DNA from 4 places in the Pseudomonas sp. B21-040 genome. Region 3 is predicted to be linked to each of the others. Evidence: predicted binding sites of a transcription regulator. Region 3 holds the regulator's gene; each other region holds the start of a gene.

What was found. The regulator FliA, encoded in region 3, starts transcription of late flagellar genes. The targets are predictions, from matches to a motif close to CTAAAGTTTNNNNNNNNNNNGCCGNTAA.
Region 1: the regulator FliA is predicted to act here: its motif matches at 4,988-5,015, upstream of flgM (flagellar biosynthesis anti-sigma factor FlgM).
Region 2: the regulator FliA is predicted to act here: its motif matches at 3,062-3,089, upstream of LOY55_RS23445 (methyl-accepting chemotaxis protein).
Region 4: the regulator FliA is predicted to act here: its motif matches at 3,346-3,373, upstream of LOY55_RS03920 (methyl-accepting chemotaxis protein).

The regions. Positions count from the first base shown of each region.
Region 1 covers NZ_CP087176.1:5,047,399-5,054,880, reverse strand. The annotation lists gene LOY55_RS23170 (sensor histidine kinase KdpD) at 1-320, shown strand, start outside; gene LOY55_RS23165 (glutamine synthetase family protein) at 520-1,761, shown strand; gene LOY55_RS23160 (MFS transporter) at 1,831-3,204, shown strand; gene LOY55_RS23155 (flagellar brake protein) at 3,270-4,016, opposite strand; gene LOY55_RS23150 (flagella synthesis protein FlgN) at 4,109-4,576, opposite strand; gene flgM (flagellar biosynthesis anti-sigma factor FlgM) at 4,625-4,951, opposite strand; gene flgA (flagellar basal body P-ring formation chaperone FlgA) at 5,119-5,880, opposite strand; gene LOY55_RS23135 (chemotaxis protein CheV) at 5,963-6,895, shown strand; gene cheR (protein-glutamate O-methyltransferase CheR) at 6,942-7,482, shown strand, end outside.
Region 2 covers NZ_CP087176.1:5,105,777-5,113,258, reverse strand. The annotation lists gene LOY55_RS23455 (inorganic phosphate transporter) at 1-1,488, opposite strand, end outside; gene LOY55_RS23450 (transporter) at 1,759-2,781, opposite strand; gene LOY55_RS23445 (methyl-accepting chemotaxis protein) at 3,204-4,829, shown strand; gene LOY55_RS23440 (hypothetical protein) at 4,941-5,369, shown strand; gene LOY55_RS23435 (GAF domain-containing sensor histidine kinase) at 5,366-6,538, opposite strand; gene LOY55_RS23430 (PepSY domain-containing protein) at 6,665-6,970, opposite strand; gene LOY55_RS23425 (glycerophosphodiester phosphodiesterase) at 7,184-7,482, opposite strand, start outside.
Region 3 covers NZ_CP087176.1:1,722,970-1,730,451, reverse strand. The annotation lists gene LOY55_RS07780 (flagellar motor protein) at 1-269, opposite strand, end outside; gene LOY55_RS07775 (chemotaxis response regulator protein-glutamate methylesterase) at 269-1,411, opposite strand; gene LOY55_RS07770 (chemotaxis protein CheA) at 1,462-3,714, opposite strand; gene LOY55_RS07765 (protein phosphatase CheZ) at 3,770-4,558, opposite strand; gene LOY55_RS07760 (chemotaxis response regulator CheY) at 4,581-4,952, opposite strand; gene fliA (RNA polymerase sigma factor FliA) at 5,120-5,860, opposite strand; gene fleN (flagellar synthesis regulator FleN) at 5,857-6,687, opposite strand; gene flhF (flagellar biosynthesis protein FlhF) at 6,804-7,482, opposite strand, start outside.
Region 4 covers NZ_CP087176.1:879,420-886,901, forward strand. The annotation lists gene LOY55_RS03895 (hypothetical protein) at 1-43, opposite strand, end outside; gene LOY55_RS03900 (DUF6388 family protein) at 360-665, shown strand; gene nadC (carboxylating nicotinate-nucleotide diphosphorylase) at 717-1,565, opposite strand; gene ampD (1,6-anhydro-N-acetylmuramyl-L-alanine amidase AmpD) at 1,805-2,365, shown strand; gene ampE (regulatory signaling modulator protein AmpE) at 2,362-3,198, shown strand; gene LOY55_RS03920 (methyl-accepting chemotaxis protein) at 3,463-5,493, shown strand; gene LOY55_RS03925 (hypothetical protein) at 5,661-6,050, shown strand; gene LOY55_RS03930 (TatD family hydrolase) at 6,051-6,827, opposite strand; gene cra (catabolite repressor/activator) at 6,831-7,482, opposite strand, start outside.

The sequences.
Region 1 (7,482 bases), 3.3 Mb from region 3:
TGGTCGCCTCGGTGCTGGGCAACATCATCAACAACGCCATTCGTTACGCGCGCGAGTCGCTGCTGATCAGCGTCAGTGACGAGGGCGGTCAACTGGTGCTGAGCATCAACGACGATGGCAACGGCTATCCGGCCGAGATGATCGAGTGTCAGGCGGATTATGTGCAGGGCATCAACTACAGCAGCAGTAGCACCGGGCTGGGCCTGTATTTTGCCGGGCGGATCGCCGCGCTGCACCAGCGCAATGGCGTCGGCGGACGCACTCTGCTCAGCAATGGCGGCCCATTGGGCGGCGGTATGTTCACCCTTTATCTGCCCTGACCGTTCTTTATTGTGTGGCACTGCTTGAAATTCTGAACAGGCGGAGCCTATTTTGTACGGGTCGCCGTTCGCGGCTCGCACAACAAAGGATTGCGTCATGACAACCGATGGCCATCGTTCACTCGCACAGCGATTGGCGGGCATTGATGAGATTGAATGTGTCACCCCGGACTTGAATGGCGTACCCCGGGGCAAAGTCATGACGGCCGAGGGTTTTCTCGAAGGACGACGCTTGCAGTTGGCGCGAGGTGTGCTGCTGCAATGCATCATGGGCGGCTATCCGCCGGCACGTTTTTACGGCAGCGATGATGGCGACCTGGCCTTGGTGCCGGACGTTGCGCACATCTATCGGTTGCCCTGGAGCCAGCAGCCTCGGGCGCTGGCCATTTGCGATGCGGACGAATTGAGCGGCGAGGGTTCGCGACTGTCGACCCGTGGTCAGCTCAAGGCTGTGATCGCGCGCTATGCGGCTCGTGGCCTGGCGCCGGTGGTAGCGACCGAGCTGGAATTCTTCGTGTTCGCGCCCAACCCCGATCCGACACAACCGTTCCAGCCTCCCGTGGGCCTGGACGGTCGTCGCGAGGACGGTCAGTCGGCGTTCAGTGTCAGTTCCAATAGCGGCTTGCGGCCGTTCTTCAGTGAAGTCTACGAATGCATGGCGGCGCTGGGTTTGCCGCGCGATACCTTCATGCATGAAATGGGTGTCAGTCAGTTCGAGATCAACCTGCTGCATGGTGATGCGCTGCTGCTGGCCGACCAGACATTGCTGTTCAAGCACCTGCTCAAGGAAGTCGCGCTAAAGCATGGCCTGACCGTGGTCTGCATGGCCAAGCCGCTGGCGCACACGCCGGGCAGTTCGATGCATATTCACCAAAGCATCGTCGACATTGCCACCGGAAAGAATGTGTTCAGTGACGAAGCCGGTCAGCCGACCGCCGCTTTCCGTCACTTCATCGGCGGTCAACAGGCCGGCATGGCTGATTTCACGGCACTGTTCGCACCCAACGTGAACTCTTATCAGCGCTTGTGCCATCCGTATGCGTCACCAAATAATGCCTGCTGGTCCCACGACAATCGGGCTGCCGGGTTGCGCATTCCGGCCAGTGCGCCGGTTGCTCGTCGGGTCGAGAACCGTTTGCCGGGGGCTGACGCCAATCCGTACCTGGCCATCGCCGCCAGCTTGGCCGCGGGCTTGTATGGCATTGAAAAAAAACTGGAGCCGAGTGAGGCGATCCAGGGTGAATTCGAAGTGCCGGATAATCTTTCGCTGCCGTGTACCTTGCATGCGTCTCTTGAGCGTCTGAAACGTAGTCAATTGGCGAAGGAACTGTTTGGCGCCGAGTTCATCGAAGGCTACGTCGCTTCGAAGTCCATGGAGCTGACCAGCTTCTTTGATGAAATTACCCCTTGGGAACGGCGTGTTTTAGCCGCCCAGGCCTGACGCTTCGTCGTCTTCGGGCTATCGTTTGGTTAGCCTGATCTTCACTGCAAGGAGCCGCTCGGAACGCCGATGCGCCAAATCTGGAAATCCTTTCGAGCGCTGTATTTCGCCTCGCTGATGATGTTGATCGGCTCGGGCCTGTTAAGCACTTACCTGGCCTTGCGCCTGGCCGCCGACCATGTCGACAGCCTGTGGGTGGGTGCGTTGATGGCGGCCAACTATTTCGGCCTGGTGCTGGGTGGCAAGATCGGTCACCGACTGATTGCCCGGGTCGGGCACATTCGTGCGTATGCCGCGTGTGCCGGGATCGTCGGGGCGGCGGTGCTCGGCCACGGCTTGATCGACTGGCTGCCGGCCTGGCTGTTTCTGCGAGTAATCGTCGGCCTGGGCATGATGTGCCAGTACATGGTCATCGAGAGCTGGCTCAACGAACAGGCCGACGCGAAGCAGCGCGGCATGGTGTTTAGCGGATATATGATCGCCTCGTACCTGGGCTTGGTGCTGGGTCAACTGATACTGGTCATGCACCCCGGCCTGGGCCTGGAACTGCTGATGCTGGTCGCCTTGTGTTTCGCCTTGTGCCTGGTGCCGGTGGCCCTCACTCGAAGGATTCACCCGGCGCCGTTGCACCCGGCCCCGATGGAGCCGCGTTTCTTCATCAAACGCGTGCCGCAGTCGCTGAGCACGGTATTGGGCGCGGGGTTGATCGTCGGCTCGTTCTACGGTCTGGCGCCGCTGTATGCGTCCCAGCAGGGACTGTCCACCGAGCAGGTCGGTCTGTTCATGGGTAGCTGCATTTTTGCCGGCCTACTGGTGCAGTGGCCGCTGGGTTGGCTGTCTGACCGTTATGACCGGGCGCTGTTGATCCGTTGTTTTGCCTTCAGCCTGGCACTGGCCGCGCTACCGCTGGCGATCCTGCAGAAAGTGCCGTTGGAGGTGTTGTTCATCTCCGGCTTCCTTTGCTCGCTGGTGCAGTTCTGCCTGTATCCGTTGGCGGTGGCGTTCTCCAATGACCACGTCGAAGGTGATCGTCGGGTTTCGCTGACGGCGATGTTGCTGGTGACCTACGGTGTCGGCGCCAGTATCGGGCCGTTGGTCGCCGGGGTGCTGATGAAGCTGTTCGGCAGCCAGAGTCTTTATGCGTTTTTCAGTTTCTTCGCGTTGGTGCTGGTGTGGCGGATCCGCCCGAAAGCGGTCACCAACCTGCATCAGGTCGACGATGCGCCGCTGCATCACGTGGCGATGCCGGACAGCATGTCGAGCTCGCCGCTGGTGGCGTGCCTTGACCCGCGTGTCGATGAGCAGGTGGTGCAGGAGCAGATGCACAGCCCGGTTCATCCTGAAGCGGAGCCGGATCCGGATCCGACTCCTGAGCCCGAATCGACGCCACCGGAAGACCCGGACTCAGGTCGCGAGCCAAGTTTTACTGAGGCCAGGCCCTAACCTTGATGCATAAAAAAAACGGGCAGTTCCGCAAGGGACTGCCCGTTTTTTGTTGAAGCGCTGGATCAGATATCGTCTTTGTCGAAGCGTCGGGCTTCACGCTGAAGCTGGTACACGAAGCGCTCGACCTGGCGCTGCTCCAGCCCGCTCATATTGTGAAAGCGGAGACCGGCGAAGGTGGTGGAGATCTTTTCTTCGAAGTGCAGGTAACGCAATTCCACCGGTGTGGTCATGCTGCCGAAGGGCAGGGCGGCAACGAAGCGCTCGTAGACCTGGCCCAGTTGCAGGCGGCTGGTGATGTCGCCCTCAAAACGCAATTTGCAACCGGTGGCGGAAATATCCAGCAACTTGCCACTGACCGGCGATTTGAGCTTTTCACCGCTCAGTTCGACATTGACCAGTTGCGCCAGCTTCAACGCAGCCCGGAAGGCATTGCGGCGCTGGTGGTAGACCACTTGGTCGGGGAGTTTGCCGCGATAGCAGCGTGTGTTGCCGGATTCGTCGATGTTCAGCAGACCGTTGCTTTCCCAGGCGATGCGCACGCCCTCATGGAAGCCTTCGATCCGAAACGACTCGCCCGCCAGCAGATAGCGTTCGCCATCGCGAGGCACCATCTCGTCCAGGGCAATCATGTTGTTGTCACGGTCAACGTCCACCAGATAGCTCTGGAAGCGCTGGTTACGCTCGTGGAACGTGATGATCAGCGGATCATGGCTTTCTTGCAGTTGCCGCAGGTTACCCGCGATCTCCATGGGTGTGGAGAGTACCTTCGGTGGCTGCGGAGCATCTTCCGCGGTTAAGGCATTGGACACGGTTCATCATTCTCCGGACAAAATATGACTGCGCATAGCCAGCATATTGCCAGCATGTGACGCGTCTTGATAGAGCGAGCTATTCAACAGAATCAAGCCTGACTGAGCGGGCGCGGCTTCGCTAATTTGGAGGTTGATCCGCGGGCATCGTAAAGCGCAGGTGGTTCGCCGCCGGTGAGGATCTTCAGCTGATTGGCCGTGGCGGCCTGTTGTATCAGGATCGACTGACCATTATTGACATTGATCGCCTGGCACTGAGCCAAAAGGTCTGTCAGGGCATCGCTCTGCGCCAGCAATTGCTCACCCACGCTCGACTGGCTGGCGAGTTGCTCCAGGCCTTGGCGATTGGTGGGCAGGTTGAGGCTGGCGAGGATTTCGCTGCGCTTGCGGCCATGCTGTTCGAGCAGAATGATCATTGCCTGTTTGCGCGCCAGAATGTCTTCGAGCAGCGGCATGTCGCGACCATGCAAGGCGAGGGACTCGGTTTGCAATAACTCCAGCAAGTGTTGCGCTGGAGCAAAGTCGTCGATGATCAGTTGCAGTAAATTAGTATCGTGCATGACTGGCCTTGGGGTTTAAGCGTCCAAAAGCCTGGCGCAGGCCGTGGCCTAGCGCTGGGCTTCGAAGTTGAGCAGTTTGCTGGCTACACGGTTGCTGTCGACTTTATAGCTGCCATCGGCAATCGCTGCTTTCAACTCGGCCACGCGGGCGTTGTCGACGGCAGGTTGATCGCGCAGCTTGTCAGTGACCTTCTGCAACTGTTGAGCCTCATCGCTGAGGTGTACCGATTCCCCGATATTGGCGGTACTGGCCTGTTGAGCCGCCGTATTCAGCGGCGCGGATTTGCCGGCTTCGGCAGCTTCCTTGTTGGCGCTGGTACGCGTACTGCCGGGCAGTGGCGAGGAACTGTTCAAACGGCTGAAATCGATGACCATGATAAAAAACCTCTGGGTATTTGGACGCTTGCCATGTTTTCGGCTCTCCCTGCAAAAACTTTAGACCCATTTATCAATGAGCTTGCATGCGCCAGCGCATTTCCTGCGTGCGGCACAGTTTAGGGAACAGCCAGGCAGCGCGCCATAGCTTTACCAAGCAGAGCGCCTTACATGGAGACCTCCACCTGGCCCGGCGCGATCACCTGCGCCTTGATAACCCGTTGGGAGTTAAGGTTTTTCACCCGGATCTGTTCACGCAAGCCGCCGTTCGACAGCGCTTCGCCCGGCATGCGCACACTGAGCGTACCGCTGCGAGCGGTAATCACCACCTGGTCGCCCTTGGTGATGACTTCGGCCTGTTCGAGGTGGACCAGCGTCAGGACCTGACCAGCGACCGTTGGTCGGGTAAGTTTCTGTCCGATCGTTTGATCCGTAGAGGTGAAGTAGCCCTGGCCGATCAGGCTGATGTCTCGTTCGCGCAGCATGACGTCGCCCGGCTCGATAAAGCCGGCTCGCTTGAGTGGCCGAGTGGTGGTGACGACGTCTCGAAACAGGCGGACTTGAGCGGGCACGAAGACCGTCCAGGGGGAAGTGCTGTCACAACGAACCTTGACCGTGACGCGACCAATCGGGATCGCCGGGCTCTCCAGGGTGGCTGTCAATTCCTTGTCGCACATGGGCATGCGCAGGCGTGGATCGAGCTGCTTGACCTCAATCTCATAACGACCTTCGGTTTGACTGGTCGCCAAATAGTCTTCTACGGTGAACTCAAGAAAGCCCTGAGTGACGCCGATAAGCATGTCAGGCAAGGTAACTGCGTCAGCAAGGGCAGGGCTGCCAGCGTTGAACAGGCAGACGGCAGACACCGCGCAAAGCACTTGGCGAGCGTGTGATGTCAGGCGTCGGAAAAATGTCGGTTCTGTGTTCATAAGAGTTAAAAAGCAAGCGCCGTGCCGTTTAGCAATTAACGTGCGTCGCAACACACTTAAGCGTTGGTGTAGGAGTCTGTGCATGGCTGGTGTAATGGATGCGGTAAACCAGCGCACGCAACTGGTAGGGCAGAATCGCCTGGAGCTGTTGTTGTTCCGTCTCGACGGCCAGCAGCTTTACGGGATCAACGTGTTCAAGGTTCGGGAGGTGCTGCAATGCCCCAAACTCACGCTGATGCCAAAATCCAGTCCTGTCGTGTGCGGTGTGGCAAACATCCGGGGGGCGACCATTCCGATTCTTGATCTGGCGATGGCGACCGGTTCCGGCGCGCTGAAAGATCAAAGCAATCCGTTCGTGATCATCACGGAGTACAACACCAAGACCCAGGGTTTCCTGGTGCGCTCGGTGGAACGCATCGTCAACATGAACTGGGAAGAGATTCACCCGCCGCCCAAGGGCACGGGGCGCGATCATTACCTGACGGCTGTGACTCGGGTCGACAATCAGTTAGTCGAAATCATCGACGTCGAGAAAATCCTCGCGGAAGTGGCCCCGACACCGGAAGTGATTTCGGTCGGCGTGGTGGATGTCGAAACCCAGCACAAGGCCTTGTCCTTGAAGGTCCTGACGGTCGATGACTCGTCGGTGGCACGCAAGCAGGTGACCCGTTGCCTGCAAACCGTCGGTGTCGAAGTGGTCGCGTTGAACGACGGCAAGCAAGCGCTGGACTATCTGAAAAAGCTGGTCGACGAAGGGAAAAAGCCGGAGGAAGAGTTCCTGATGATGATTTCCGACATCGAGATGCCGGAAATGGACGGGTACACCCTGACGGCCGAGATCCGCAACGACCCGCGCATGCAAAAGCTTCATATCATCCTGCATACTTCGTTGTCGGGTGTATTCAATCAGGCGATGGTCAAGAAAGTCGGTGCCGATGACTTCCTTGCCAAATTCCGTCCTGATGACCTGGCATCCCGGGTAGTCGACCGGATCAAAGCAGCAGATTTCAGCTAGGGGCCTTCTGCCCCTGGTGGTTAACACGATTTAAGAGGCGGCATCATTGTCTACGGGTAATTTGGATTTCGAACAGTTCCGGGTATTCCTGGAAAAAGCCTGTGGCATTTTGCTCGGTGAAAACAAGCAGTACCTGGTCTCGAGCCGTCTCAACAAACTGATGGAACAGCAAGGCATCAAATCCCTGGGTGAGCTGGTCCAGCGCATCCAGACCCAGCCGCGCAGCGGTTTGCGCGAAATGGTGGTGGATGCCATGACCACCAACGAAACCCTGTGGTTTCGTGACACCTATCCGTTTGAAGTCTTGAAGAACAAGGTATTGCCTGAAGCGATCAAGGCCGCTCCCGGTCAGCGTCTGCGGATCTGGTCGGCGGCGTGCTCGTCGGGTCAGGAACCGTACTCGCTGTCGATGTCCATCGATGAGTTCGAGCGCGTCAACATGGGTCAGTTGAAGATGGGTGCGCAGATTGTAGCCACCGACTTGTCCGGCACCATGCTGACCAACTGCAAGACCGGCGAGTACGACAGCCTGGCCATCGGCCGAGGCCTGTCGCCCGAGCGTCTTCAGCGTTACTTCGACCCAAAAG
Region 2 (7,482 bases), 3.4 Mb from region 3:
GGTCCCGGCGACGCCAGAAGACAACACATGGGTGGTCGACACCGGCAGACCGAACATATCCGCCGCGCCAATCGTCAACATAGCCACGGTTTCCGCCGAGGCGCCCTGGGCGTAAGTCAGGTGGGTTTTGCCGATCTTCTCGCCGACCGTCACCACAATGCGTTTCCAGCCGACCATGGTGCCCAGCCCGAGTGCAATCGCCACGGCGATCTTGACCCATAGCGGAATAAACCGCGTGGAGTTGTCGATCTGCTGCTTGAACAGCTGCAGCTTGCTGCTGGTGTCGGCGTCGAAGTTGCCGACCTTGTTCTTGTCCATCAGGCGAATGGTTTCGCTGGTCAGGTACATGTCGTTCCGCACGTTGCCCACAGCCTCGGCCGGCACTTTGGACAGCGCGCCATACCCCTTGACCTCGGCGCCGATGCGGCCGGTGAGGGCGGCGAGCGCCGGCACCAGTTGCGGCGTGGCTTCCTTGCTGCGCACGTAGTCGGACAGCACCAGGCGCGGATCGGCCGGGGCCGGTTGCGGCGCGGCCTTGGCCAGCGCTTGCTGCGTCACCTCGGCCACTGCCGCGAACTGCAACGCCTGGTCGGCCGGCATGGCGCGGTTCAGCGCGTAGGCCATTGGCAAGGTGCCGACCAGAATCAACATGATCAGGCCCATGCCTTTCTGGCCATCGTTGGAGCCGTGGGCAAACGAGACGCCGGTGCAGGTCACGATCAACATGCCGCGAATCCACCACGGTGGCGGGGTGTTGCCTTTGGGGGCCTTGTACAGCGAGCGATTCTTGACGAACGCGCGCAGGGCCAGCAACAGCAACGCGGCGAAACCAAAACCGACCAGTGGTGAAAGCAGCAACGCGTAACCGATCTTGGTCGCCTGGGCCCAGTCCACGCCGCTGGTGCCGTCACGGCCGTGCATCAGGGCATTGGCCACGCCCACGCCGATGATCGAACCGATCAGCGTGTGCGAGGACGAAGCCGGTAAACCCAGCCACCACGTGCCGAGGTTCCACAGGATGGCGGCGATCAACAGGGCGAAGATCATGGCGAAACCGGCGGAAGAGCCGACTTGCAGAATCAACTCCACCGGCAGCAAGGCAATGATGCCGAACGCCACCGCGCCGCTGGACAGCAGCACACCGAGGAAGTTGAAGAACCCGGACCACGCCACTGCGAAGTTGGGCGGCATCGAGTTGGTGTAAATCACCGTCGCCACCGCGTTGGCGGTGTCGTGGAAACCGTTGACGAATTCAAAGCCGAGGGCAATCAGTAGCGCCACACCCAACAGCAGAAACGGGGTCCAGGTGGTCACCACGGTGCCGAGTTCGTTCATGTCGCGCATCAGGCTGTAGGCAGTAAACAGCAGCCCGATGGCCAACACGCCGAAAAAAATCACCAGCGTGAACGCACTGGGCTTTTTGTCGAGTTGGGGTTTACCGCTGCTGGCGGAAGCCTGGGCATCGGTGGGGTAGGAAGGAGTAGCCATGACTGACAATCCTGAGGAGGGAGGTGTGTCAGTGATAGTCGTTGCTAATTGTTACAGGGAGACTGCTTCAGGTCAGGGTTTGGGGTTTTTGCGTATCCGTTAATCAGAATTCACCGCGCTACCCTGTAGCAGCTGGCGAAGCCTGCGTCCGGCTGCGCAGCAGTCGTAAATCCTGAGCACACGTTTTACCTGAAAGACCGCAGTGACTGATTTTACGACTGCTGCGCAGCCGGACGCCGGCTTCGCCAGCTGCTACAGGGTAGCGGGGGCTCAGTAATCCTGGCGCTTGCGAAAGGCCCAACGCCCGGCGATCACGGTAAATGTCGCCACCAGCGCCACCAGAATCCAGAACCCTTCGGGGTCACCCGACAGCGGCACTCCGCCGACGTTCATGCCAAAGAAACCGGCAATGATGTTGATCGGCAACGCGAGCACCGTGACCACGGTCAGGGTAAACAGGGTGCGGTTGCTCTGTTCGTTGAGGTTGGCGGCGATTTCTTCCTGCAACAGCTTGATCCGCTCACCCAGCGCCGTGAGGTCGTTGATGATCAGGGCGAACTCTTCGGTGGACTTGCGCAGCTCCTTGACGTCCTCCTTCTGCAACCATTGCGGCGGCCGATTGAGCAGGCGCAACAGCGAACCCGGTTCCAGCGCCAGCAGACGTTGCAAACGCACCAGCACCCGGCGGTTGGCACCCAGTTCAGCGCGGTTGGTCGACAGGCGTGAAGAGAGCAACTCATCTTCGATCTGATCGACACTCTGGCTGGTCTTGCGCACGATTTGCGTCAGCACTTCGCCTTGATCGCGCAGCAAATGCACGAGCAGTTCCAGCGGCGAGCGAAAACATTCACCGGCCTTCACCGAGGACCGCAACTTATCCACCGAGTGCAGCGGTTGCAGGCGCGCGCTGATGATCAGCCGGCTGCGGGCACACACCCACAGCGTCGAGACATCCGAGGAAACCATGCTGCTGAGGTTGAACACCACATCGTTGACCACCGCCAGCAAGGCCGAGTCCACATGCTCGATGCGGGTCGACCGGGAGCCTTCATGCAAGGCTTCGAAAAACTCCTCCGGCAGCTCCAGATGGCTTTTCATCCAGCGCTCGCACGCGGCGTGGGCCAGGTTCAAGTGCAACCAGAGAAACTGCTCGTCGTCTTCGGGGTGTTGCAGGTAGTGCAGCGCCTTGGCCGAATCAATCTCCCGACCTCGTTCACCGGGACGAAAGCTGAAACCGTAGAGCAGGCCGAACAGATCGGTGTCGCGATGGCTGTGGTCGATGCTGTGGTTCATGAGTGCTCGCAAGGGGTATGCCGCTCCATGTAGCAGCTGGCGAAGCCTGCGTTCGGCTGCGAAGCAGTCGTCAAACCTGAGCACTCGGGCTTGCTGACACAACGCATTGCCTGATTACACGACTGCTTCGCAGCCGAACGCAGGCTTCGCCAGCGGCTACAGGATCGCGTTACGGCTGGTTTTACAGGTTCACTTGAGCCGCATCATCGCAAGGATTTTTGACGGTTTTGTGACAGGGCGGTGAAGGCGAAATAGTGGCTCTGCCAACGGTCGGATTTGATTAAAGAACCGCTCTGGCACGCCGATTACGCTTGGGTTAAGTTGCGCGCCTTCGGCCGTCAGCCGACGTCGCAGACAAGGAAGTCCGGACGCCTTTCACGCCTTACCGGGGCGTGCCTAATTCCTGTCATGAGTACCCTTCGATGCTTTTGCAAAAGTCCTTGAGAGCGCAAATTCTCGCCCTGTTGAGCGGCAGCCTCTTTGCGATGCTGTTGATCGCCCTGGCGTGCTTTCATTTCCTTTCCAGCGGCGTTCAGCGCTACGCGAACCTGATCGACGGCCCGTTGCACACTTCCCAGTTGATCGATGAAGCCAACCTGCAATTCAAGGTGCAGGTCCAGGAATGGAAAAACGTCTTGCTGCGTGGCAAGCAACCGGCGGACCTGGACAAATACTGGAAGCAATTCGAAGACCGTCAGCGCGATGTGCAAAGCATCCTCGGCGAACTGGCCGGGCAGAAGGGCATCGAACCGCAGCTCAAGACTCGCATCGAACGCCTGCGTGACGAACACCGCCTGCTCGGGGCCGCCTATCAAAAGGGTCGTGATGCCTATGTGGCCGCCGGTGCCGACCCCACCGCTGGCGACACCGCGGTGAAAGGTGTGGACCGCGCGGCCAGTGACCAGATGAGCGAACTGGTCGCCGAGTTGCGCAAGCAGGGCAGCGAACAGTCGAAGCAGATCAGTGCCGAGGCTGAGCGCACCGTGTTGCTGGGGATCATCGTGATGCTCGTCTCGGGCCTGTTGATCGGTCTGTTGAGCCTGTGGCTGGTCAACCGCAACCTGGTCGAACCGATTCGCAAACTGATCGAATACGTGGCGCAACTCAGCCGGGGAAAAATTGCCGAGCGTGTGGCCAGCACCCGCCAGGACGAGTTGGGCAAACTGGCGGTCGCGGCCAACACCCTGCGCGATTTCCTCGCCGAAACCTTCAGCCATTTGCAGCGCAGCGCCAAGGATCTGGACAGTGCCAGCGGTGAACTGAATTCGATTGCCGGCCTCATGGCGGGCGGCACCAACGAGCAGTTCAACCGCACCGATCAGGTGGCCACGGCAATGAACGAAATGTCCGCCACCGCGCAAGAAGTCGCCCGTCACGCCGCCGATGCCGCACGGGCTGCCGACGACGCTGACCAGTCCGCGCAGCAGGGCGAAAAAGTCATGCAGGGCACCATCCGCACCATCACTCAAATGCGTGGCGAAATCGCCAATACCGCTACGGTCATTCGTCAGCTGGAAACCGACAGCGGCCGCATCGGCAAGGTGCTGGAAGTGATTCGCGGCATCGCCGAACAGACCAACCTGCTGGCGCTCAACGCCGCCATTGAAGCGGCCCGTGCCGGTGAAGCCGGGCGTGGTTTTGCGGTGGTCGCCGATGAGGTGCGCAGCCTGGCCCAGCGCACGGCAGCGTCGATCATCGAGATCAACCAAATCATTCAGACCGTGCAAACCGGCGCGGTGGACGCGGCGCAGGCGATTGAAAGCGGCCAGTCACGCAGTGAGGAAAGCGTGCAGCAAGTGACCGAAGCCGGCGCGATGCTGGAGCGGATCACCCAAGCCGTCGAAGCGATTCGCGACATGAACCGCCAGATCGCCACCGCCGCCGAAGAACAGACGTCGGTTGCCGAGGACATCTCGCGCAACCTCACGGAAATCACCAGCATCGCCAGTACCAATCTGGACAACGTGCAACGCACCGAGGCGGCCAGCCACAACCTGAACAGCGTGTCGTCGCAGTTGAATGAAGTGACGGCGCGGTTGAGCGCGTAGCGGCACTGACGGTGTACCGGCTCGCTTACCGAGTCGGTACACAGTCGATCTCAAATCCGGCCTGAACTTGTCGATGAGGGAGATACCCAGCACCCACATTGGATAATTCCCATGGTCAGCATCACCTCTGTATCCATCAACCCGACCCTCTCCACCTCCACCAGCAAAACCTCGATCAGCGCTCCCGCCGCAGACACCTCCGTCACCGCCACGCCTTCCGACGACACTAAACTGGCCGCCGGCGGCGCTCCCGCGTCGAGCGACAGCAGTTCCAGCAGCAGCGAAGAATCCGATGCGGTGAAAACCTTGCGCAAGCAAATCGCCGAGCTGCAAAAGCAGATGCAGGAACAACAGCAACAGCTGCAAGCGGCCCAGGCGAAACAGGAGGATGCAGACGCCAAAGCCGCTGATGTCGCGGCGGCTCAGTCGCAGGTGGCGACCACGGCGGGTTCATTGCAGGCGGCGACGGCGGCGTTATTGCAGGCGTTACAGGATGCCGATTCCAGCACGTCGGGTTCGCTGGTCAGTACCAGCGCCTAAACAGGCAGGCTGAAGGTAAACGTCGTGCCCTGTATCGCGGTCGAGACCACGTCCAGTTTTCCACCGTGGGACTGCGCAATCTGACTGGCAATGTATAAGCCCAACCCGAGGCCGGTCTGCGGAGTATCGCTGGCCGGTCGCGAGTAGGGGCGGAACAGATACGCCAATGCGTCCTCGGCAATCAGTCCCTGATTTTTTACGCTCAGTACGAAGTGTCCATCGTTGGTCTGCGCATTGACCTCGACCGGACCTTGGGGATCGCCGTGGACTACTGCGTTCGCCACCAGATTGGACAGCAACTGGGCGACCCGCTCGCGATCGCACGGGACGTTGTGTAAATCGCCGATGGAAGAATTTATGACGCGGTTCGGGTGAACACTCTGAACCTCGGAAATCACATGCCGTAAAGCCGCATCCAGATCCGCGCACGGTGCGATGTTCACCGGAATGCCCAGGCCAAAGGAACCGCGAGCGAAATCCAGCACGTCATCGACCAGTCGGGTTGCGCGTTGGGCACTGGTCAGGATGTGCTGGACCCGTTGCTGGTTCGCCGGGTCAGGCAGTTTGCGCAGGAGCATTTCGGCACCGACACTGATGGCGAACAGCGGGTTGCGCAAGTCATGGCCGAGCACGGCGATAAACCGATCGCGCTGTTGCGAGTTTTCACGCTCCTGCTTCAGCGCCAACTCGGTGTGTTGCTGGTTTTCTTCGACCTCGATTTGCAGTGCCAGCATGCGCGCGAAGGATTCCATGGTGCTTTGGCTCGTGCTGGATTTGAGCTGGGCGGGCAGAGGATCAAGTGCGCAGAGGGTGCCGAAAAAGCGTCCGTCGGTACGGAAGATCGGCACGGAGATGTAGCTTTCGAACTGATAAATACGCGGCGTGTGGTGATCGCGGTAGCGCGGGTCTTCGCTGGCCTTGTCGATCACCACCGACTGGCGGGCCTGACGAATTTCGTGGCACAGGGTCGTGGTGACCTCCAGTTCACCGCCGACCTGCAAACCGAAGTTCAGTTGGTCGAGCACGGCGCACGCCGTCCAGGAGTCCTCCGTCACGCGCGCCACCGCGGCGAAGCGCAGGCCGGTCAACTCGCGGACCACTTGAAGGATGGCCGGTACGGCGCTGATCCTGCCGATCAAGGCGATGTCTGCTGCCGCTGTTTGACCCATTTCAGTCAATCTCTGTTTGAACACCGTGGACAGATTCTAGCGGGCCGACGATGTGTTGGCGTAGTCTGAATTGCAGACGCAAAAAAGCCGCACGATTGGTAAATCGTGCGGCTTTTCATGTGCGCATCAGGTGTCTTGTTTGTTGCTCAGAACTTTGCCTGTGGTGGCATCGAAATCTACGTCAAATTCTTTGCCGTCAGCGGTTTTCAGTTCAACTTCGTATTCGTAGCCGTTGAAGTGGTTGTCCAGATCCGTGTCGGTGATGGTCGCGCCCGGGTGCAGTTTCAGCGCTGCCTGGTTCATTTCTTCCAGTGGCTTGATCTTGCCGCTCTTGACCAGTTCAGGGATCTGGTCGACGCGGACATCGGCCTGGGCCAGGCCAGCGTTGAGGGTCAGGGCAGCGGCGGTGAACAGGGCAGTCAGGGTTTTCATGAAGTTCTTTCCTTGGGTTGAGCTGTTTAAGTGGCGCCAGATTAACGGTGGCAACTTAACTCATCCTTAATTCCCGAGACGTTGAGGGATCGTTGAGGGATCGTTCCCACGCTCTGCGTGGGAACGCCTCAGGGGACGCTCCGCGTTCCAAGTGGGACGCAGAGCGTCCAGGGCTGCATTCCCACGCGGAGCGTGGGAACGATCTTTTTGGGTTTAATAGCCGTTGTTCTGCAGCAACTGCGCAACAGTCCCCGCAGCCGGCCGTTTGTAGAAGTTCAGCAACTCGCTGGCGCGGTTGGTGAAAATCCCGTCAACCCCGGCATCCATCACCTTCTGGTAATCCAGCGCATCATCAATGGTGTACACGTGCACCAGCATGCCCTGATCGTGGGTGTATTGGTTCATCCACGGTTTCACCAGGTCCGAGTAGCTCTGGTCGCCCCCTTGGGTCAGCGCGGCGGAAGGGCCGGTGCCGATAGCGCCCTGAGCCTTGGCGTACTCGACCCATTGCT
Region 3 (7,482 bases):
TTGCGCGCGGTCAGGCTCCAGTTCACGACTCGATCAATGCCACCGGCCAGATCAACGCGAGGTGGAAACAGAATCCAGCCAACAATTTGCATGGCGCGCTTGAAGGCGCTCATCGGCGACTGCAACAAGGCTGCGCCAATGGTCCCACCGAGAACGATCAGCGCCGCCGGGCCGTTGGCCAGCGCGCCAAGGTGGCCACCTTCAAGGTAGTTGCCGCCAATAATGGCGACGAACGCCATGATGATGCCGATAAGGCTTAAAACATCCATCAGATACACGCCTCGACCAAGTGCTTGCCAATATCTTCCAGCCCATAGATCGCATCCGCGAGATCGGCTTTGACGATGGCCATCGGCATGCCGTAGATCACGCAACTGGCTTCATCCTGAGCCCAGATCGCGCTACCGCTCTGTTTGAGCAGGCGAGCACCTTCACGACCGTCGGCGCCCATGCCGGTGAGTACGACCGCCAGAACTTTGTCGCCGTAGGACTTGGCTGCCGAACCGAAGGTGATGTCCACGCACGGTTTGTAATTGAGACGCTCGTCGCCCGGCAGGATTTTCACCGCGCCACGGCCGTCGATCATCATTTGCTTGCCACCCGGTGCCAGCAACGCCAGGCCCGGACGCAGGATGTCGCCATCCTCGGCTTCCTTGACGCTGATGCGGCAGAGCTTGTCCAGACGCTCGGCGAAGGCCTTGGTGAAGGCTGCCGGCATGTGCTGGACCAACACGATCGGTGCCGGGAAGTTGGCCGGCAACTGAGTCAAGACTCGTTGCAGCGCAACCGGACCGCCCGTGGACGTGCCGATGGCAACCAGTTTGTAGGCTTTGCGCTTGGGTGCAGGCGACGATGGGCCGGGGGACGCAGGGGCATGATGCGTACGTGTCGGGATCGGTGCCGGTGCAGGGCGCGAAGGTGTGCTGCTGCCGTAACTGCTGACGCTCGAAGGCGCGGGCGTCGGGGTTGGCGCGGCAACCGGTGCCGGCGCGCTGTAGGCGCTGGCGCGACGGTTACTGCGTGAAATGCTGAGAATCTTCTCGCACAGCAGTTGCTTGACCTTCTCCGGGTTACGGGAGATGTCTTCAAAATTCTTGGGCAGGAAATCGACGGCGCCGGCGTCCAGCGCATCGAGGGTGACCCGGGCGCCTTCGTGCGTCAGCGACGAGAACATCAACACCGGCGTCGGGCAGCGCTGCATGATGTGCCGCACGGCGGTGATGCCGTCCATCATGGGCATCTCGTAGTCCATGGTGATCACGTCCGGCTTGAGGGCCAGGGCCTGATCGATCGCCTCTTTTCCGTTGGTCGCCGTACCGACGACCTGGATATTCGAATCCGCTGAAAGAATTTCCGAGACGCGGCGGCGGAAAAACCCCGAATCGTCCACCACCAGGACTTTAACTGCCATAAACACTCCGTTAGACGCAGCGGGGCCTCAGTCGCCCCGCTCCACCAGAATCAAATACGCCGTGTGGCGTAACGCTTGAGCATGCTCGGAACATCGAGAATCAGCGCAATACGGCCGTCACCGGTGATGGTGGCGCCCGACATGCCCGGGGTTCCCTGGAGCATTTTGCCCAATGGCTTGATGACCACTTCTTCCTGGCCCACCAGTTGATCGACGACAAAGCCGATCCGCTGCGTGCCCACCGAAAGGATCACCACATGGCCTTCGCGCTGCTCTTCGTGAGCGGCGGAGCTGACCAGCCAGCGCTTGAGGTAGAACAGTGGCAGCGCCTTGTCTCGCACGATCACCACTTCCTGGCCGTCCACCACGTTGGTGGTCGACAGGTCGAGGTGGAAGATCTCGTTGACGTTCACCAGCGGGAACGCAAACGCCTGGTTGCCGAGCATGACCATCAGCGTCGGCATGATCGCCAGGGTCAACGGCACCTTGATGACGATTTTCGAACCCTGGCCCTTGGTCGAGTAAATGTTGATCGAACCGTTGAGCTGGGAAATCTTGGTTTTCACCACGTCCATGCCCACGCCACGACCCGACACGTCGGAGATCTCGGTTTTGGTCGAGAACCCTGGCGCAAAAATCAGGTTGTAGCACTCGGTATCGCTCAAGCGATCGGCCGCATCCTTGTCCATCACACCGCGTTTAACCGCGATGGAACGCAGGACGTTCGGGTCCATGCCTTTGCCGTCATCGGAAATCGACAGCAGGATGTGGTCGCCTTCCTGTTCGGCAGCAAGGACCACCCGGCCGCCACGGGACTTGCCCGAAGCTTCGCGTTCTTCCGGCGACTCGATGCCGTGGTCGACCGCGTTGCGTACCAAGTGGACCAGCGGGTCGGCCAGGGCCTCGACGAGGTTCTTGTCGAGGTCGGTTTCTTCACCGACCAGTTCCAGGTTGATCTCTTTCTTGAGCTGGCGAGCCAGGTCGCGAACCAGGCGCGGGAAGCGCCCGAAGACTTTCTTGATCGGTTGCATCCGGGTCTTCATGACCGCGGTTTGCAAGTCAGCCGTGACCACGTCGAGGTTCGACACAGCCTTGGACATTGCCTCGTCGGCACTGTTGGCACCCAGGCGAACCAGGCGGTTACGCACCAGCACCAATTCGCCCACCATGTTCATGATTTCGTCGAGGCGAGCGGTATCGACCCGCACGGTGGTCTCGGCTTCGCTGGCCGGTTTTTCCGGTGGCGGCGCGGCTGGAGCACGGACCGGGGCCGGTGCAGCAGTGGCGGCTGGTTTCGGTGTTTCAGCTTTCGGTTCAGGCGCCTTGGCGATCGGGGCCGGTGCGGCAGCCTTGGCGACGGGTGCCGCGACATTCGATACAGCAGAACCTGTGCCGACTTCGCTGAACTTGCCTTTACCGTGCAATTCGTCGAGCAGCGATTCGAACTCGTGATCGGAGATCAGATCACCACCCGCCGCCGCTGCAGTTGGCGCAGCAGGAACTGGCACAGAAGCAATGGCCGACTCCAGCGCATCCACCGCAAAGTTGCCTTTGCCGTGCAACTGGTCGAGCAGTGCTTCAAATTCGTCGTCGGTAATGTCGGAGCTATCGCCTGCCGCTTTCGGGGCGGCTGGTGCAGCTGGCGCGGCGGCCACGGCATCGACAGCGAACTGGCCTTTACCGTGCAGTTGATCGAGCAAGGACTCGAACTCGGCATCGGTGATTTCGTCGCTCGCAGCGGCATCGCTGGAAGGCGTTGGTGCAGGTGCAGCCGCCGGAGCCTCAGCTTGAGCCTTGACGGCATTGAGCGAGTCCAGCAGTTGTTCGAATTCGTTATCGGTGATGTCGCCCGATTCGGCTTCAGCGGCAGGCGCTTCAAACACTTCAGCGACCGGTGCAGCTTCATCAGCCGTTTGCGGCTCGGCCAGTCGGGCCAGAGCTGCCAGCAATTCAGGTGTGGCAGCCGTGATCGGGCTGCGCTCGCGGACTTCGCTGAACATGCTGTTCACCGCGTCCAGCGCTTCGAGCACCACGTCCATCAGTTCTGAATCAACGCGACGCTCACCCTTGCGCAGGATGTCGAACACGTTCTCGGCGATATGGCAGCACTCCACCAGCTCGTTGAGCTGGAGGAAGCCGGCGCCCCCTTTTACAGTGTGAAAACCGCGAAAAATTGCATTGAGCAAGTCCGCATCATCCGGTCGGCTCTCAAGCTCGACCAGCTGTTCGGACAGTTGCTCTAGAATCTCGCCGGCCTCAACCAGGAAATCCTGAAGGATCTCTTCATCGGCGCCGAAGCTCATGTATGGGGTGCTCCTAACAGGTTTAAAAACCTAAAAAACCTAGAATGCTAAAACTCTAAAATCCCAGGCTGGATAGCAAATCGTCCACATCGTCCTGACCGGACACAACGTCTTCTCTTTTATCGGCATGAATCTGCGGACCTTCACCCTGAGAGAGATGTTTTTGCGGATCTTTTTCAGCCAGCATCGATTCACGGTCATGTTCGATACCCGCAAAGCGGTCTACCTGGCTGGCCATGAGTACGAGCTTGAGCAAATTGCTTTCAACTTCGGTGACCAATTGGGTCACACGCTTGATGACCTGACCGGTGAGGTCCTGGTAATCCTGAGCCAGCAGGATGTCGTTGAGGTTGCTCGACACCATGCGGTTGTCTTCGATACTGCGAGTCAGAAAACCGTCGACCCGACGGGCCAGTTCACGAAACTCTTCAGCCCCGACTTCACGACGCATGAACCGGCTCCAGTCGGTGCTCAACGCCTGGGCTTCATCGCTCAGGTTGTTGACCAGCGGCGTGGCGCTTTCCACCAGGTCCATGGTGCGGTTGGCCGCGGCCTCGGTGAGCTTGACCACATACCCCAGGCGCTCGGTGGCGTCCGTGATCTGTGACACTTCCTCGGCTTGCGGCATGTTCGGGTCAATCTGGAAGTTGACGATCGCGCTGTGCAGCTCGCGAGTGAGCTTGCCCACTTCCTGATACAGGCCGCGGTCACGGGTCTGATTGAGCTCATGGATCAGTTGCACAGCCTCGCCGAACCTGCCTTTTTCAAGGCTGGCGACCAGTTCGACGGCGTGTTTTTTCAGGGTCGATTCAAAATCGCCCAGTGAAGATTCTTTATGCTCCATAGCTCCCCCGTGGCGCAGTGGATCAACCGATGCGTTCGAAAATCTTCTCGATTTTTTCTTTCAACGCCTGGGCCGTGAAGGGTTTGACCACGTAGCCGTTTACACCGGCCTGGGCTGCTTCAATGATCTGCTCGCGCTTGGCTTCAGCGGTCACCATCAGCACCGGCAGGTGCTTGAGCTTTTCATCGGCGCGCACGTGACGCAGCAAGTCGATACCGGTCATGCCAGGCATGTTCCAGTCCGTTACCAGAAAGTCGATGCTCCCGCTGTTGAGAACCGGAATGGCAGTAGTGCCATCGTCGGCCTCGACCGTGTTGGTGAACCCAAGGTCACGCAACAGGTTTTTTATGATCCGCCGCATCGTTGAGAAGTCATCAACGATGAGGATTTTCATGTTCTTGTCCAATTCGACCTCCAAGCAGTCTTAAACGCGCCCAGCACCTGGACGCGCCATTTCAATCAATCCGGCAATGCATTCGATGACTGTCTGGAGCACAACAGATCGCAACCGGTGCCGTTCAAAACCGCACCAGCCACGTTCGCAGTGTCCCCACACTGCCTTCAGCGCGCTCGCCACTCCCCCAAACGCCCCCGCAAGCGGGCCGCGCACTGGCTGTGTAACTGGCTGACCCGCGATTCGCTGACCCCCAGGACCTCACCGATTTCCTTGAGATTCAACTCTTCGTCGTAGTACAGCGCCAACACCAGTCGCTCGCGCTCCGGCAAATTGGCAATCGCGTCCGCCAGCGCCGCCTGGAAGCGTTCATCTTCCAGATCGCGTGACGGTTCGAGATGAGCACTCGCGCCATCCTCGTGCAGCCCTTCGTGTTCGCCGTCTTGCAACAGATCGTCGAAACTGAATAGGCGGCTGCCCAGGGTGTCGTTCAAAATCCCGTAATAATCGTCGAGACTCAATTGGAGTTCGGCCGCAACCTCGTGATCTTTAGCGTCACGGCCGGTTTTAGCTTCAATAGAGCGAATTGCGTCACTGACCATGCGGGTATTTCGGTGGACCGAGCGTGGCGCCCAGTCCCCCTTGCGCACTTCATCGAGCATTGCGCCGCGGATTCGTATGCCCGCGTACGTCTCGAAACTCGCGCCTTTGCTGGCGTCGTATTTGGTCGATACTTCCAGCAGGCCGATCATCCCGGCCTGAATCAAATCTTCAACCTGCACACTGGCTGGCAGACGCGCCAGCAAATGGTAAGCAATGCGTTTGACCAGTGGCGCGTAACGCTCGATCAGCTCGTACTGCGCGTCACGCGCCGACTTCTTGTAGAGGTTGTAGCCACTGGCTGTCATAGGACGGGTCCTGCGGTCTGTTGCACGAGGCGCTCGACGAAAAACTCCAGGTGCCCACGCGGGTTGGCAGGCAACGGCCACGTATCGACCTTCTGAGCGATGGCCTTGAACGCCAGGGCACACTTGGAACGCGGGAAGGCTTCGTACACGGCGCGCTGTTTCTGCACGGCCTTGCGCACGCTTTCGTCGTAAGGCACCGCGCCGACGTATTGCAGGGCGACGTCGAGGAAGCGATCGGTGACTTTGGTCAACTTGGCGAACAGGTTGCGACCTTCTTGCGGGCTCTGGGCCATGTTGGCCAGGACACGGAAGCGGTTCATGCCGTAATCGCGGTTGAGCAATTTGATCAGCGCGTAGGCGTCAGTGATCGAGGTGGGCTCATCGCAGACCACCAGCAATACTTCCTGGGCCGCGCGAACAAAACTGACTACCGAGTCACCAATACCTGCAGCGGTGTCGATGACCAGTACGTCGAGGTTGTCGCCAATATCACTGAACGCCTGGATCAGGCCGGCGTGTTGCGCCGGGCTCAAGTGAACCATGCTCTGTGTACCGGACGCCGCCGGAACGATTCGAATACCGCCCGGCCCTTGCAACAGAACGTCGCGCAGCTCGCAGCGGCCTTCGATCACGTCGGCCAGGGTACGTTTGGGTGTCAGTCCCAGCAGGACGTCAACGTTCGCCAGGCCCAGGTCAGCGTCCAACAGCATGACGCGACGGCCGAGCTCAGCCAGGGCCAGCGACAAATTCACTGACACGTTAGTCTTGCCGACGCCACCCTTGCCGCCGGTCACCGCGATCACCTGTACGGGATGCATGCTGCCCATGTTATTTCTTTACCTTGTCTTGCATAGACGGAGGCCACATTACTGGCTGCGCGTTCGCAATTGGAACAATGCATGGCAGACCATCGATGTAGGTACAAAAACTGTTCATTACTACCTTAGCCAACCTGCTTGGTCGGGCTGTGGTAAATATCAGCGAACATGTCAGCCATGGCTTCTTCGCTGGGTTCTTCCTGCATTTGTACGCTGACGGCACGGCTGACCAATTGATGACGACGCGGCAGATGCAAATCATCCGGAATCCGCGGACCGTCAGTCAGGTAGGCCACCGGTAACTCATGACTGATCGCCAGGCTTAACACCTCGCCCAGACTTGCCGTTTCATCCAGTTTAGTCAGGATGCAGCCAGCGAGCCCGCAGCGCTTGTAACTGTGATAAGCGGCTGTTAGAACCTGTTTCTGGCTGGTGGTTGCCAATACCAGATAATTTTTTGATTTGATGCCACGTCCGGCCAGGCTTTCAAGCTGCATGCGCAGTGCCGGATCGCTGGCCTGAAGGCCCGCGGTATCGATCAGCACGACGCGTTTGCGCAGCAGCGGCTCCAGTGCCTGAACCAGGGACTGGCCCGGATCGACGTGGGTTACCGACACATTGAGGATACGCCCCAACGTCTTGAGTTGTTCCTGGGCACCGATGCGGAAGCTGTCCATGCTCACCAGCGCGATGTTCTGCGCGCCGTACTTAAGCACGTAACGGGCCGCGAGTTTGGCCAGCGTGGTGGTCTTGCCCATGCCGGCAGGACCGACCATGGCAATCACACCGCCCTCTTCCAGTGGT
Region 4 (7,482 bases), 840 kb from region 3:
CAGCAGAGAGAAGGGCAGACGAACATTTGGTAAGACCGGACATCACTAGGGTTCCTTGTGAAGTGCTTATATGGCACATCGCTATGACTTTACCTTTTACGTGTTGTTCCTGCGACGCGAGACAAAATTTTCAGAAAGGTTCCTCCAGTCTTTTTTTGTAGATTTGATGTAAAAGTCCATATAAATCGGCAAGCAAACGTCCTATATTCGAAGCTTGCACAAGCACCGCTTTGCAGTTTTCAGATGATCCCCGAATGGTTCTGAAGGCCAGATAAACCGGGCTTCAACCGGTTTTTTGCGTCAGAGAGATCCTTGATGATCCAGATCCATCTTCCATTCCCCAGATCAGCGAGAACGACATGACCGTTAAAGAATTGACCCAGGAAGCCAGGCACGCAGAAGCGCTGAAGAAGTACGTGCTGGACGCGCCTGAATTGATGGACGAAATCAAAGACCTGCCCGCCGATGATCAGAAAGACCAGATCCAGTGGGCGTTCGAGGACGAGGCCGAGGCCCAGGGCTTGCAGCCGTGGGAATTGACGCTCAAGTACACTTCGACCCCGGAAGAGTACGAGGCTGCACGCCTGGCACTGCACAAGGAGGCGGCCGAGGTGTTGGGCGTTGAGTGGGAAGAGTACTGCGAGATGAACAATCTGGTGGTCTGACAAAAACGCCAGCCTGAACAAGGCTGGCGTTTTTCGTTCTACAAGGCTCGATCAGAGGCTTAACCGCATCGACAGATCGACAGCCTTCACGTCCTTGGTCATCGCGCCAATCGAGATGTAATCCACCCCGGTTTCGGCGATGGGCAGCAGCGTGCTTTCGTTGATCCCGCCACTGGCTTCCAGTTTTGCCTTGCCTGCGTTCAGACGCACGGCTTCGCGCATGTCATCCAGGCTCAATTCATCGAGCATGATGATGTCGGCACCCGCCGCCAGCGCTTCTTTGAGCTCATCCAGGCTTTCCACTTCGATCTCCACCGGTTTACCCGGTGCAATCTTGTGGGCGGCGTTAATGGCTTCCGGGATGCCACCGCTGGCAGCGATATGGTTTTCCTTGATCAGGAAGGCGTCGTAAAGGCCGATACGATGGTTATGGCAACCGCCGCAGGTGACGGCGTACTTTTGCGCCAGACGCAAGCCAGGCAGGGTTTTTCGGGTGTCGAGCAGCTTCACTTGAGTATTGGCGACAAAGTCCGCCAGGTATTGCGCACGCGTGGCCACGCCCGACAGCATTTGCAGGAAGTTCAGCGCGCTGCGTTCGCCGGTGAGCAGTGAGCGCGCCGGACCTTCCAGGTGGAACAGAATCTGATTGGGTATTACCCGCTCGCCATCCTTGACCTGCCAATGCACCGCAACCCGCGGGTCCAGTTGCCGGAACACAGCATCGACCCACGCCGTGCCGGCAATGACGGCGGCATCACGGGTGATGATGGTGGCTTTTGCCAGGCGCTCGGCCGGGATCAACTGCGCGGTGATATCGCCGCTGCCGATGTCTTCACGCAACGCACGGCGTACGTTGGCTTCGATTTCGGCAGTCAAATCGGCGAGGCGTAGATTCGGCATAACGGACTCCACAAACAAAGTGCCCCGATTATAGGGCCATGGCACGAATCAACCCAAGGTGTCCGAGGTGTTCCGTTGACGCTGAGGGCTGCAATTGGTCGATTCGCTGGCTAAGTCGATGCCCGCCTGCAGCGTCTATTTCAGTGCGAAGCGCCGACTCAATGGCGGCAAGTGATCGCGTCCCGAGGGGCTATCGCGGCATACTGAGCGCCAACACAGACTTCGTTGAAGGAACCTGTATGCAGTTGGACCTCGCGAGCGGTTGGTGTCAGGACGTGCATGTATGCCTCTCACCCAACCACAATGCGCGCCCCTCGGGCGAAATTTCCCTGCTGGTGATCCATAACATCAGCTTGCCGCCTGCGCAGTTCGCCACTGGCAAAGTGCAGGAATTCTTCCAGAATCGTCTGGATGTCACGGAGCATCCTTATTTTGAAGGCATTGCTGACTTGCGGGTGTCGGCCCACTTTCTGATTGAGCGTGACGGTACTGTCACTCAGTTTGTCTCTTGTCTTGATCGGGCTTGGCATGCTGGTGTTTCAAGTTTCGAGGGCCGGGAAACCTGTAACGATTTTTCCGTGGGCATCGAGCTCGAAGGCACGGATGATCTGCCGTTCACTGATGCTCAATATCACGCGCTGACAGCTTTGACCCGCCAACTGCAAAGTGCTTATCCCGGCATCACCGCGCAGCGTATTTGCGGACATAGCGACATTGCACCGGGGCGCAAGACCGATCCAGGACCCGCGTTCGACTGGGCACGCTATCGCGCAGCCCTGGCAAAAGAGGAAGGACAATGAGTTTTCTGGTGTTGCTGTTGGCGGTATGGATCGAGAAATTCTCGGCCCTGCGTCATCGGGTCCAGCGTGATGGCGGTTGGGTGCGCGAGCTGAACAAGCTTGAGGTCACGCCACGTCTGATCGACCGGCCATGGTTGATATTGGTCATCCTGGTGTTGTTGCCGGTCGCGCTGCTGGGCTTGCTGCTGGTGGTGCTGGATCCGGTGGCTTACGGTCTGCTGGCGTTACCGGTGCATTTGCTGGTGGTGATTTACAGCCTGGGACGCGGTGACTTGCTGGCCGGTCTCGGTCCGTTTCGCGATGCCTGGCGCCGCGAAGACCTGCAAGCTGCCGCGCATGTGGCCAAACGGGACCTGGATATTTGCGCCGACAGCGGCGAGCAATTGCTGGAGCGGGTCGAAGCGCACTTGCTGTGGGAGGCCTACCAGAGTTTCTTTGCGGTGATTTTCTGGTACTTCCTGCTCGGACCGGTCGCGGCCCTGAGTTATCGCCTGTTGGCGCTGGCCGAAGAGCATGGGCAGAACCCGGGCGTGGTCGAACGCGCGGCACAATTGCGTCATGCCTTTGATTGGGTACCGGTGCGGTTGCTGGCGGCGAGTTTTTCGCTGGTCGGCAATTTTGTCGCCGTTAGTCGGGTGATGTTGCATGAGTTGCTGAACTGGAACATCAGCGCCGCCCAGTTGATCGAGAAGGTTGGGCTGGTGGCCGGTGAAATTCCTGCACCGGTCGTCGGGCCGGATGGCATCAACAATCTGGACCGGATCTGGGAGTTGCTATTGCGCGCGGCAGTGCTCTGGTACGCCGGTTTCGCGCTGTGGACCGTCCTGCCGTAACCCATCGATGCCTGTAGCAGCTGGCGCTGCCTGCGTCCGGCTGCACAGCCGCCATGTATCCAAACGACGCGTTCACCCTGCCAAACCACGGTGCATGCTTCGCAGCCGCATGCAGGCTGCTGCGGGCCTGTGCCTCCTCCCGTTAACCTTAAGTTACAAAACCACCTGCCGATTTAAGATATACAGGGATAGCGCTGAATAGTGGCTATCTGCCGCTGAGCTGCGCCTGCCAAATAAAAATAAGAATGCAAAGGGAGACTTCCAGTGAAGAGCTTGCTCTATCCCGCCGTCGCGCTGATGAATCGACTGAGCTTCGGCATGAAGTTCAGCCTGATCAGTGTGCTGTTTTTGGTGCCGATGCTAGTCACCAACTTCTATCTGGTGCGCGATTCCTATCGTGAGTTTCAGGGCACACAAGTTGAACTGCAGAGCCTCGACCTGCTGGGCAGCGGCCTGACGCTGCGGCGAGACCTGGAAACCCTGAACAATCTGGTGCAGATCAACGTCACACTCGGGCAGTCTGGCAAGGCCGGCAATATCGAGTCGCAGATCGGCACGCTAGGGCAAAGTATCCTGGCGCGTCTGCAAGGACTGACGGCGATGACCACAGATCCGGAGCAGATCAGCGTTTTCAACGGCAAACGCGATGAAATGATCGCGGCGTTCAAGGCCCAGCAAGCGGAAACCTCCCTGCAAAGCAAAAGCGGAATGATCGGCAAGCTGCTTGGTAATGCGCAGATTTTCAGCCAGATCATCGCCACTCAGGCTGGCCTCAGCCGTGACAGCCAAAGCGACATGCGTCAACTGAGCGAACTGATCACCAACGTCACCCCGCCTGTGACCCAACTGTTGGGCGATGGCCGGGCGATGGGGTCCTATTCCCTGGGGCAGGGCTTTCTCAACTCGGCATCCAGCACTCGGTTCGATGAGTTGTTGGCGCAGATCGAAAAACTCCAGGGCGAATACAGCCTGAAATTGCAGGATGCACTGGGCTCCAGCAAAGCGGCGCATGAAACCCTGGCCGCTCAAGCCGATAGCAGCAAAGCCTCCCTGAAAAAAGCCAGTGAGCTGTTCGAAGAAAAAGTGGTGATGGCAGACACCCTCGATGCACCCTGGCAGGGTTTTTACGATCAAGTCACTGCCCTGATGGACCAGACCTACCAACTCAACGAAGCCACGCTGAAGTTCCTGGGTTCCCAGTTGCAGCAGCGACTGGAGCAGAACCGCACTCACATGGTCTTGCAGGCCGTGGCGTTGTCAGTGGTGTTTGTATTGATTTTTTACCTTTACGGCGGCTTCTACGCGTCCACCCGCACCACCCTCAAACGACTTGGCGCCATGATGGACACGGTCGCTGCGGGCGACATGACGGTGACCTTCCGCGCCGAAAGTCGTGATGAACTCGGTGAGCTGGGCGAGGTGTTCAACGGCACCGTGAAGAAAATCCATGACCTGATCGAACGCGTCGGGCAGACCGTCAACGAGGTCGAGCGCCAGGCCGGGCAGGTTCAAAGCGTTTCTACCCAGAGCAACCAGGCGGTGGCCGGGCAACGTAGTCAGATCGAACAGGTCGCCACTGCCATGAACCAAATGTCGGCGACCTCCCTTGAGGTGGCGCGCAGTGCCGCCGCTGCAGTCAGCAGCGCCCACAGTGTCAACGATGAGACCATCAGCGGTCGCGGGCTGGTGGCGTCCCAGCAGGGCAGCATCGCGCAATTGGCCAGCGAGATCGATCAGTCGGTGCTGGTGATCAATCAACTGGCCAGCGACAGCCAGTCCATCAGCCGCGTGCTAGAGGTGATCAAAAGCATCGCTGAACAGACCAATCTGTTGGCCCTTAACGCCGCCATCGAAGCCGCTCGGGCCGGGGAACAGGGGCGTGGTTTTGCGGTGGTGGCCGATGAGGTCCGCACGCTGGCCAAGCGCACCCAGCAATCGACCGAAGAAATCGAGCAGATGATCAGCAAGCTTCACAGCGGCGTCGGCGCGGCGGTGAAAGCCATGGGCATCAGCCATCAGGTGGCCGATGGCACGGTCGGGCAGTCGGAGAAGGTCCAGCAGGCGCTGGAAAACATCCTCGGCGCTGTCGGCATGATCGTTGACCAGAACCAGCAGATCGCCGCCGCTGTCGAGCAGCAGACTGCCGTCGCCCACGACATTGATCAGAACATCGTCGAGATCAACCGGGCCGGGGAACGGACCGCCGAAGGCGCGCACCAGACCGAAGATGCCAGCCGCGCGTTGTCCGCTCAGGTGGTGGAGCTCAAACACCTGATCAGCGCGTTCAGGGTTTGAGTAAAAGTTGTGGGAGCGAGCACGCTCGCTCCCACAGTTTTTGCGCATAATCTGTAGTAACTTTTACCTTTGTGAGTGGGTAAGGTCCTGATTTCCTGCGTATTCAGATTTTTCGTCTTCAATGGAGGAAGATCAATCACTCTGACCTGCCCTGAGGAGGCCCGGTTATGTCGGCCGCAACAATTGGAGTCCAGGGGCATTGCGCCCATTGCGGGAGCACGCGTGTGCTCGAGGCCTGGCAACTCAACGCTATTGCTATCAACGAATCGTTTACCTGTACTCACTGCCATAAAGCCTTGCAGTTGCGTGATCCGAAACAGATCAAGCGCTTCAAGTCGCTGGACTCACTTTCCATGCTGCGGGCAAGCACGCGGGTGATGGTGTGTTCGGCGATTCTGGTGGCATTGGTCATGGAATGGATCGGGATGCTCAGCGTGGTCGAACAGCTGAATTTTTCACTGATCGCGATTCTGGCTTACTTTCTGGTCATTCAATTTGCTCGGCGCCGGCAACACATCACGTTAATTCTGGAAGCCGCCAAAGCCCACGCCGATTGATTACCAGTTGAACAGCTCGCAGGCATTGGCCGTGCTGACGGTGGCCAACTGCTCGGGGCTGATTGCCATGATTTGCGCCAATGCGCCACAGATTGCGGGCAGGTGCGCCGGGCTGTTGCGTTGACCGGGAAACATGACCGGGGCCATGTCCGGTGAGTCGGTTTCCAGCACCACGCAGTCAAGTGGCAACTCGGCGAGCACACGGTGCATGCGCAGCGCCTGCGGCCAGGTCGCGGCACCGCCCAGACCCAGTTTGAACCCGAGCTTGATGTATTCGCGAGCTTCTTCCTTGCTGCCCGCAAAGGCATGGATGATCCCGGCACGTTTCAACCGAAAGCGCTTAAGCGTGGCAATCACCGCCGCATGGCTGCGTCGAACGTGGATCAGTGCCGGAAGATGGAAGTCCGCCGCCAGTTGCAGTTGCGCCTCGAACAGCGCCTGCTGGCGCTCGCGATCCAGGGTTTCGATGAAGTAATCCAGACCGATCTCGCCCACGGCGCACACCTGTCGATGGCCGGCCAGACGCGTCAGCCAGTCAGCCAGTTCACGCAGATCTTCAGGCCGGTGATCTTCGAGGTACACCGGGTGCAAACCGAATGCTGCATGCAGGTCGGGATCGTTTTGCACGAGGTCCCAGACCCGCTGCCAATTGGCCTGATACACCCCCAGCACGACCATCCGTCGCACGCCCAATGCGCGGCTTTCGGCAAGCAGCGCCTGACGATCCTCGTCGAAATCGGAAAAATCCAGATGAGTGTGGCTGTCGATCAGCTCCACGGTTCAGTCCCGGTGAATGCGCTGCTTGAAGGTCCGTGCGATGGCTTGCACGCCAGGTTGGTAATCGGACTGCTCGATGGCGGCCAGTGCCAGTGCCAGGGCTTTATCGGCAATCAGTTGATGTTGTTGGGCCATGGCGTTGACTGGCAGCGGCAGGAAGTCCAGCAACTGCGTGTCGCCAAACGTACCGAGACGCAACGGACGGGTTTTCAACGGGAAGTCGTGCAAGGCGTCGAACACGCCCTGGAGCAGCACGTAGGAAGTGGTGACCAGCGCATCGGGCAGATGCCCCAGGCGCTGCAACATTTCTTCCATCAACTGCTTGCCGCATTCGCGGCTGAACGACTCGCCATGCTCGATCAATACTTGGCCTTTGAACCCCTCGAGTGCCTCTTTGAAGCCGGCCGAGCGCTCCTGGCTGATACTCAACTCGGGGCGCGCGCCGATCAAGGCGATCTGCTTGGGCTGCGGGTCCAGTAGACTGCGGGTCAATTGCAGGCTGGCCTCGCGGTCATCACTGATCACCGAACAGAAATGCTCGGGCTCCATGACCCGGTCGATGGCGATGATCGGGATGCCTTTGGCCTGCAACTGGCGGTAGCTGTCGTCACCGGCCGGCAGGCAACTGGCAACGATCAGTGCATCGCAGCGCCGG